DNA from 4 places in the Abyssisolibacter sp. ZYX002 genome. Region 1 is predicted to be linked to each of the others. Evidence: riboswitches for the same ligand, from Rfam matches in the RefSeq annotation. Region 1 holds a riboswitch; each other region holds the start of a gene.
What was found. Region 1 has a riboswitch for cobalamin ahead of P3X86_RS00655 (cobyrinic acid a,c-diamide synthase CobB). Riboswitches for the same ligand answer to the same signal wherever they lie in the genome.

Region 1 (2,206 bases):
GGCAGCGCTTTATCAATTTATAGAAAAATACAGAATAGTACCAGGAGGTCCAATTCAAGGGTGGAGAGATTATTTAAATGGAACTTCTACCGAAGAAGCAAGATGGTTTAGTAATCAATTTGTTTGTAGCGTTGAGCCTCCACCTGAATTCCCTTATCAAAGTAGGTATTTTGCAACATCTTTTGTATTGGAGCCTGATAAGTAGAATGATATAATAAATAGAAATAAAATTTTCATATTTTTTATGAAAATGCAAAATAATGCTTGTAATTAAGCCAAAATAGTATATACTATAATTATAACTTTGATTCAATAATAAATAGTGATGTATGAATAAACTTGCTTCAAATTTTTTATTCATAGATGCTTTATAGGAATTAAAGAATAAAAATTTTGGAGGTAAAGATATGACTGGAACAGTAAAATGGTTTAACAGTGAAAAAGGATTTGGATTTATTACTACAGAGGAAGGAAACGATGTATTCGCACATTTCTCACAAATCAACAAAGAAGGATTCAAAACATTAGAAGAAGGCGAAAAAGTTTCTTTTGATATAGTTGATGGACCAAAAGGACCACAAGCTGAAAATATTACAGTAATATAATTTTGAAATTCTAAGGGTGTCTAATTAGACACCCTATTATAATGCGAAACTTGACTTTATAATATGATATGTATTAAAATAAAGCTATATTAAAACTGAATATTAGTAAAAGGTTCTCTTTATAAGAAGAGCTAAGAGGGAAAGTGGTGAAATTCCACTACAGCCCCCGCTACTGTAAACATGACGAAATCTAATATCCACTGTGCAAATGGGAAGGAAAGAGAGTAGAATGATTGTAAGTCAGGAGACCTGCCTTTTATCTGGTTAGTATTACTACTTCGGTGGGAGGTAGGTGGTATTTAGCTTTATATGCTTATATAGAGATTTAGAGTATGTGCACACCTATTTTTTAGGTGTGTTTTTTTATATTTATTAAGGTGGTGATGATTTGGCAGGTGTTATTATAGCTGGAACAAATAGTGGGGTAGGAAAGACAACGATATCAATGGGAATAATGAAAGTGTTATCCCAGGAGATGATAGTTCAGCCATACAAAGTTGGACCAGATTATATAGATACTGCGTATCATACATATATAACGAACAGAAAGAGTAGAAATTTGGATTCATGGATGTTAACAGATGACGTTATAAAATATCTATATAATAAAAATAGATTAGGTAGTGATTTTGCAGTCATAGAAGGAGTAATGGGTTTATATGACGGAGCAGAAATAGGAAGTGATATAGGGAGTACAGCAAAAATAGCTAAAATACTCAAATTACCTGTGGTATTGGTCGTGAATGGAGGTGGTTTATCTCAAAGTATAGCTGCTATAGTAAAAGGATATGCAGACTTTGATTCACAAATTGATATAAAGGGAGTAATATTTAACAATGTGAGTTCGGATATTCATTACTATATATTAAAAGAAGCCGTAGAAACCTATACGGATGTAAAGCCACTGGGCTATATGAAGAAAGTTGAGAATATTAAGTTATCTAGCAGACATCTAGGGTTAGTACCATCTTTTGAAAATGAAACATTAGATGGATTACTAACAGAGTTAGCGCTACATGTAAAAGAGACCATAGATATAGATGGATTAGTTAAGTTAGGCAAAGAATATAACAAGACTGAAATCAAAAGCAATCATGTTAAATCTGTATGTGAAAGTTATAAAGGGCTTAGAGTAGCGATAGCAAAAGATGAAGCGTTTAATTTTTATTATCATGATAACTTAGATTTATTCTTAGAAAATGATATAGAGATAGTAACGTTTAGCCCAATACATGATGAGAAGCTACCAGACAATATTCATGGATTAATGTTTGGTGGAGGTTTTCCTGAGGTGTTTGCAAAGGAGTTAGAACAGAATGAGACCATGAAAAACAGCATATTAGAAAAATTATCATCAGGCATACCATATATCGCAGAATGTGGAGGGTTGATGTATCTATGTAATAATATATATGATTTCGACTCAAACAAATACAAAATGGTTGGATGGTTTGATAAAGATTCATATATGACAAAAAGACTACAACGTTTTGGGTATGCGGAGCTTGAGTTAACTGAGAAATGTATATATGGAGAAGAGAGTGATAAAGCAAGAGTACACGAGTTTCATAGATCAAAAGTAGATGAAGGTGGTAAAAAAG
Region 2 (2,206 bases), on a different contig from region 1:
ACAAATTCCTCCGATTAAATATATAGTCTCTATCTTTAAAATATACTTACCTACTAAATATCCTGCCCCTATACTAATTATTCCTATAGACGATCCTATTACCAATAATGTTATTCCATATTGACTTAATGCATTTATAGCTTCATATCCATAATTTAGTCCAACAATTGCTAGAAACATATTTAGAGATATATCTCTGATTATACTAAGATGCGTAACGTTAAAATCAAAAGATAACTTTCCTATTTTTCTCAAACTACCAAGCACTAGAGCGCTTATCAATACTCCTCCTGTCATACCCAATGAAAGCGTCGTAGTTTTAGTTAATTTTATTTCAATCAAACTTAGTAAAGTTCCTACAATTATCACTACTATAAAGCTTACTAAATCAAAAGGCTTTTGAATTTCATCAGATACTTCAACTATTTCTTCACTAACAATTGCTTTATTTTTCTTTCCTACTAATTGAGTAAATAGTATTACGAGCAACACTCCTGGTATATAAGCTATCGAATATCCTAATCCTACATTTGCACTTTGGTCAGTATACATTCCTTTGGCTATTTCTAATGCTGTAGCTAAGCCAGGTGAGCTAGTTAGTGCCCCTATATACGTACCTACTATACTTGCTTTTTGGCTATAAAATAAACTTATAAATATTAGTGTTGTAGCTGCTCCTGTAAATGTTATAATAAAAGCTAATATTAAGAATTTAATACCATACTGTTTTAGTATCTTTGCTAAATTTTTAGATGCTATAAGCCCTACTGAACTTATAAATCCAATCAAACTTAGTTCAAATACTGTTTTTTCTATACTAATATCTACTTTTAAATACTTTGTTAATAAATAACTTATTAACAAACCCAAAAACAGTATCGCAGAATTACCAAGTTTGATATGTCTTATTCTTATTGTCCCTATGATTTGCCCTAAAACAATACAAACTGCAATCATCAATAAAGGATTCTGTACTAATTGCTTTACCAAAGTCTCATCTCCTTAAACAAAAAACTAGCCATAATTAGCTAGTTATTTTCACAATTAATAAAGCCCTTTCATAAGAAAGGGCACTACAAACATATGGAAGGAATCTATAAATTCCTCTATGTTATATAACACCTCCTCATCCTCGTGAGTCAATAAATAGCATTGTTACTATTGGCAGGTCTCCTGACTCAAGCAATACGTATATTCTCCTTCCCATAACAAATTACAGTGGATAATGAATATACTAAGCTCTTACAGTGGCGGGACCGTGTTGGAATTTAACCAACTTCCCTTTTAACAATATTATTGCACCAATAGCCTTTATTATTCAGTTTTTAAATATATTATGAGTGTACCATTGAAGCTCATTCTTGTCAATGAATTATTAGTTTCTTTTCTGATTCTTATTTTATTATTGTAATATAGCATATCCTTTGTGAGCCCTTGTGGTTGATTATATTTTATTGTAGTGATAAAACCGTTTTTCACTAAAAAATAATAAATGTGTCTTGGCTCTAGAACATGTCTATACTATCTCATTTTACTTTATGATATACTTTTAGGTTAAAGGTTTATATCTATTTCTGTTATAATAATATTAATACCCATGTACAAAATATTACACTTGTATTGTTAAATGGAGGTACAACATGAAGAAGCAATTTGTTGCAAGTTTATGCCATATAGGGGCACATGGAGGCATGATATTACTAAGTAATGAATTTTTAGTTTATAAAACTCAAAATCTTGTCTTATCTGACAACTACAGAAACATTAAAATACTATATTCTGATATAAAATATATTAGGCGTTGTCGTTGATTACTTGTATTCCCCGCAGTAATAATAAATTTGAAAGATGGCTTACATTATAAATTTATAGTTTTTAATAGAAAACAATTTTTTAAAATTCTAAATAATAAATGTATCCGTATATTATAACTTAATAAGTCAACTTTTCAATCTTGACCCCACCAATTTTACTTACGAGTAAATTTCATATCACAGCAGGTTTTACCTGTAGCTAATGTTCCCTCTCTCTTAAATTCAAAATTAACTTGCTCACATAGTTTAGGAAAGAAAACTTCATCGCCATAGCAAGTTGAATAATAGCAATTTATTGAGTTCCCTAATGCCTTAGCTACCTCATGGTACACGCAATAGGTTACATTCATTTGGAAGCAATCTTTTGTATCTATACCAACCTCATATTCTTC
Region 3 (2,206 bases), 950 kb from region 1:
CTATCACTACCGGTGTTTTATATGCTGCACCAGCTATCATCACTCCTGCCATTGCTCCTATTTCAAATCCTCCTACTTTAGCTAATACATCTATTGCATCACTTGGGTTTGGTTTGTTTACTTTTATAGCTGTCTTAATAACATCTATTTTGTTTTGTAATCTCTCTACAGGCAAATTTGCTCCTATTCCTGTTATTTCCTCTGGTGTATATCCTGCTATAGCACTTAGTATCGCTGTTGTTGGTGTTGTGTTTCCTATGCCCATCTCTCCAGTTGCTAGTATGTTTTTACCTTTTTTAATCTGTTCTATCGCTACTTCTATTCCTATCTCTATTGACCTTATTGCTTCTTCTCTGCTCATTGCAGGGCCTTTTTTTATGTTGTTTGTTCCCCTTCTTATGACTTTATTTATCACATCTTTGTTGTCTATCTCATGCTTAACTCCTACATTTACTGATATGATATCTGCACCCACTAGTTTACCTACTGCACATACTCCTGTCAGTCCTTTAGTAAAGTTTATGGTTTGCATAGCTGTAACTATTTGATCACTTTTTGCGATTCCTTCTTCACACACACCGTGATCTCCTGCTAATACTATGATAGCTTTTTTATCTACTTTGGGATGAAGTTCTCCTGTTATCCCTGACAATTTTACTGCTATGTCTTCAAGCTTTCCCATGCTACCTATTGGTTTGATTAGATTGTCGATTCTTTCTCTTGTTATGCTCATTGCCTCTTCATCTAGTGATGTGATTTTTTTCAATGTTTCATTTAGTAGTTTCATTTTTATCCTCCTTTTGTAAAATAAAAAAGTTCACGGCTTATTTGAAGTACATCAAATAAACCATGAACTTTACCATTACTCATGAATATATAGCCTTATAGGCAGGTCTCCTGACTTGGTTTCATTGCTCTATAAATCTTCCCAGACTGAATCCAGTGATATCTTTTATATCGCTCCACCTTACAGTGGTGGGACCGTTAGAGATTTTCACTCTATTCCCTATTCTCCTTTTTCAAGGCACCTATAGACTTTGTTGGTTATAATTATTATATTAATAAATCGGATATTTGTCACATAAATTTAATACTTGTTTTTCTATTTCTTTTAAATCTCTCTTTTCTGTCAACGTATCATCTATTATCTGAGCTATTTCTACCATATCCTCTTCTTTAAGCCCTCTAGTCGTAACTGCTGGTGTACCTATTCTAAGGCCACTTGTTACAAATGGACTTTGTGGATCAAATGGTATGGTGTTCTTATTTGTTGTAACTCTTACAGCTTCTAGCTTTTTCTCTGCTTCTTTACCTGTAAGATTTTTATTTCTTAAGTCAAGTAATATTAGATGATTGTCTGTTCCATTTGATACTAATTTAAATCCTCTTTTTACTAGCTCTTCCCCTAAAACTTTGGCATTCTTTACTACTTGCTTTTGATAATCTACAAAATCTGGCTGTAATGCTTCTTTGAAGCTTACTGCTTTAGCTGCTATAACATGCATTAGTGGTCCACCTTGGATTCCTGGGAATATAGCTTTATCTATCATCTTTGCATACTCAGCTTTACATAGTATTGCTCCACCTCTTGGTCCTCTTAGTGTTTTATGAGTTGTAGTTGTCACAAAATCAGCATATGGTATTGGGCTAGGATGTAATCCTGCTGCGACTAAACCAGCTATATGTGCCATATCTACCATTAAGTACGCTCCAACTTCATCTGCTATCTCTCTGAATTTTGCAAAATCTATTATTCTAGGATATGCACTTGTACCAGCCACTATTAATTTTGGTTTTTCTTTTAATGCCAGTTGTCTAACTTCTTCGTAGTCTAATACTTCTGTATCTTTATCTACTCCGTAAGCTACAAAATCAAAGTATGCTCCTGACATATTTACAGGGCTACCATGTGTTAAATGTCCTCCATGGCTAAGATTCATACCTAAAACTTTATCTCCAGGTTTTAGAACTGAAAAATAAACTCCAAAATTAGCGTTTGATCCTGAATGAGGCTGAACATTAGCATGGTCTGCACCAAAAAGCTTTTTTAATCTCTCTATTGCAAGTATTTCAACCTCATCAACAAATTCACATCCACCATAATATCTCTTTTTTGGATATCCCTCTGCATATTTGTTTGTTAAATGGCTTCCCATCACTTCCATAACCGTTTCTGTTACGAGGTTCTCAGAAGCTATTAACTCTA
Region 4 (2,206 bases), on a different contig from region 1:
ACATCTACTAAAAAAATACTAAGAACTTTACCGTTTATATTTGTATCAATTATAGTTATTTTTATCTATCACATGTACTCAACATATTATAGCTTAGAGTCAATCTATAAAAATAATGCTATTATAGTTATATCTCAAAGCTTAGACCAATCAAATAAGTCAGTTACACTTGATCTTAACGACAGCAAAAAGTTTGTTTCTCTTCTAAAGATAGATGATTGGAAAAAAATTAAGCACAAAACAGATGAAGTTCCTAAATTATATTTTCATGCTAAGAACCACGGTAATACCGATTTGGGTATTCTAGATAATGGTATATTAAAATATAAAGATAATAAATACTTTCAAATGCCTATTGACTCATACAATGAATTGATGAAGTTCTTAAATACCTTAAATAAGTTATAGACACGTTCTTATTTTGGTGTTATACTATAAACAATTGAATAATATTTCGGAAGGTTCACATTAGATGTGATTAAAAGGGAAGTCAAGTGTAATTCTTGCACAGCCCCCGCTGCCGTAACTGTTTGTTTAATATCAATATGCCACTGAATATTTCGGGAAGGCGATATTAAGCAATAAACAGGAGTCGGAAGACCTGCCTTTTAGAGATTATTATATTCAAACTTCGGTGGGAAGTTAGAGTATTAGTTGTAACTAGTACGCTATGAAACCGCCTTTTATGGCGGTTTTAGTCTGTAGACAAAAGTCCAGTGATGTTAAAATTTCTGTTGCTCACTTTACCTCTAAGTAAGCTCCGCTACTCAATTTTAACACGCCTTGAACTCGAACTCTTACTACAGTCTGTATCTTGATGAATACAAATATCTTAACTTCCTATCACATACTAATTTGAAAGGAAGTGTTTTTATGTCAAAATGTATAACAGTTATATTTATTATACTATTATCATTTATTGTTTTAATAGGTTGTACAAATTCTCAAATTATAAGCAAGAATGTGCAGAACAGTAAAAGAGCAGTTCTAGTAATAAGTTTTGGTACAAGTCATAATGAAACTAGAAAATTAACTATTGAGGCTACGGAAAATAAGATAGCCAAAGCTTTTCCTGGATATGATCTTAAAAGAGCCTTTACTTCTGAGTTCATAATTAAAAAGCTAAAGAAAAGAGATAATCTAGAAATAGACAATGTAAAAGAAGCACTAGACAAACTAGTTAAAAATGGCTATAGTGAAGTGATAATTCAGCCATTACATATTATGAATGGCTCTGAATATCACGATACTTTAAAAATAGTTGGCGAATATAAAGATAAGTTTAAAAAAGTTAATTTTGGAAATCCACTTTTAACTTCTCCTGATGATTATATAAATTTGGTTGATGCACTATCAACAGAAATGCCCAATTTAAAAGAGAATGAAGCATTGTTTTTTATGGGACATGGTACTCACCATTTTTCAAATTCAGCTTATGCATGTCTTGATTATACATTCAAATACAAAGGTCATGAAAATGTTTACGTAGGAACTGTGGAAGGTTTCCCTACATTAGATACTATATTAAAAATAACCAAAAATAAAGGCTATAAAAAAGTTTATTTGATGCCTTTAATGTTAGTTGCTGGCGACCATGCAACTAATGATATGGCTGGAAAAGATGATGATTCTTGGCGTAGTATACTCGAAAGTAAAGGATATGCTGTAGAGCCAATATTAAAAGGGTTAGGTCAAATAGAGTCAGTACAAGAACTTTACGTCAATCATTTAAAAGAGTCTTTGAAAAAAGAAAAACGTGAAGATTAATTCGCCAAACACCAAAAAGTATAGACATAATAAAAAAGAAAGTTACGACTGAATTTTTTTCATGTTTACAACAATAAGGGGTATCTTATAAGATACCCCTTATTTGCTAATCCAACTCTTTTTCTAATATCTGGACACACTCTTTTATCAATGCAAATACTTTATCATCATTTTCCTTTATGACTCTAAGGTTCGTAATAACATTCTCACACATTCCCCATTCTAGTAAATCATAGAGTTTACTTGACCAGTCTCTACACATATTAAGCGCTATTATCTGATAACATATATCATGTGTTTGCCAATAAATTTCTCTTATTTTTTTAAACCGTTTTTGTAGTTTTTTATTATCTACCATATTATATATCACACGATTAAAAGCCTCAGCAAATTGATGTGAGTTAAACGTATACCACATAGTTTCACTAACCAATTTAAA

Region 2: another riboswitch for cobalamin. It lies ahead of P3X86_RS10835 (aspartate-alanine antiporter-like transporter); the one in region 1 lies ahead of P3X86_RS00655 (cobyrinic acid a,c-diamide synthase CobB).
Region 3: another riboswitch for cobalamin. It lies ahead of cobT (nicotinate-nucleotide--dimethylbenzimidazole phosphoribosyltransferase); the one in region 1 lies ahead of P3X86_RS00655 (cobyrinic acid a,c-diamide synthase CobB).
Region 4: another riboswitch for cobalamin. It lies ahead of P3X86_RS11100 (sirohydrochlorin cobaltochelatase); the one in region 1 lies ahead of P3X86_RS00655 (cobyrinic acid a,c-diamide synthase CobB).

The regions. Positions count from the first base shown of each region.
Region 1 is NZ_JARMXH010000001.1:153,592-155,797, forward strand. Features, by position in the region: gene P3X86_RS00645 (hypothetical protein) at 1-205, shown strand, start outside; gene P3X86_RS00650 (cold shock domain-containing protein) at 408-605, shown strand; cobalamin riboswitch at 699-876, shown strand; gene P3X86_RS00655 (cobyrinic acid a,c-diamide synthase CobB) at 994-2,206, shown strand, end outside.
Region 2 is NZ_JARMXH010000003.1:171,083-173,288, reverse strand. Features, by position in the region: gene P3X86_RS10835 (aspartate-alanine antiporter-like transporter) at 1-990, opposite strand, end outside; cobalamin riboswitch at 1,147-1,321, opposite strand; gene P3X86_RS10830 (hypothetical protein) at 1,641-1,811, shown strand; gene P3X86_RS10825 (L-2-amino-thiazoline-4-carboxylic acid hydrolase) at 1,970-2,206, opposite strand, start outside.
Region 3 is NZ_JARMXH010000001.1:1,099,988-1,102,193, forward strand. Features, by position in the region: gene cobT (nicotinate-nucleotide--dimethylbenzimidazole phosphoribosyltransferase) at 1-787, opposite strand, end outside; cobalamin riboswitch at 871-1,047, opposite strand; gene P3X86_RS04990 (serine hydroxymethyltransferase) at 1,059-2,206, opposite strand, start outside.
Region 4 is NZ_JARMXH010000003.1:224,392-226,597, reverse strand. Features, by position in the region: gene P3X86_RS11105 (hypothetical protein) at 1-408, shown strand, start outside; cobalamin riboswitch at 443-623, shown strand; gene P3X86_RS11100 (sirohydrochlorin cobaltochelatase) at 874-1,767, shown strand; gene P3X86_RS11095 (hypothetical protein) at 1,874-2,206, opposite strand, start outside.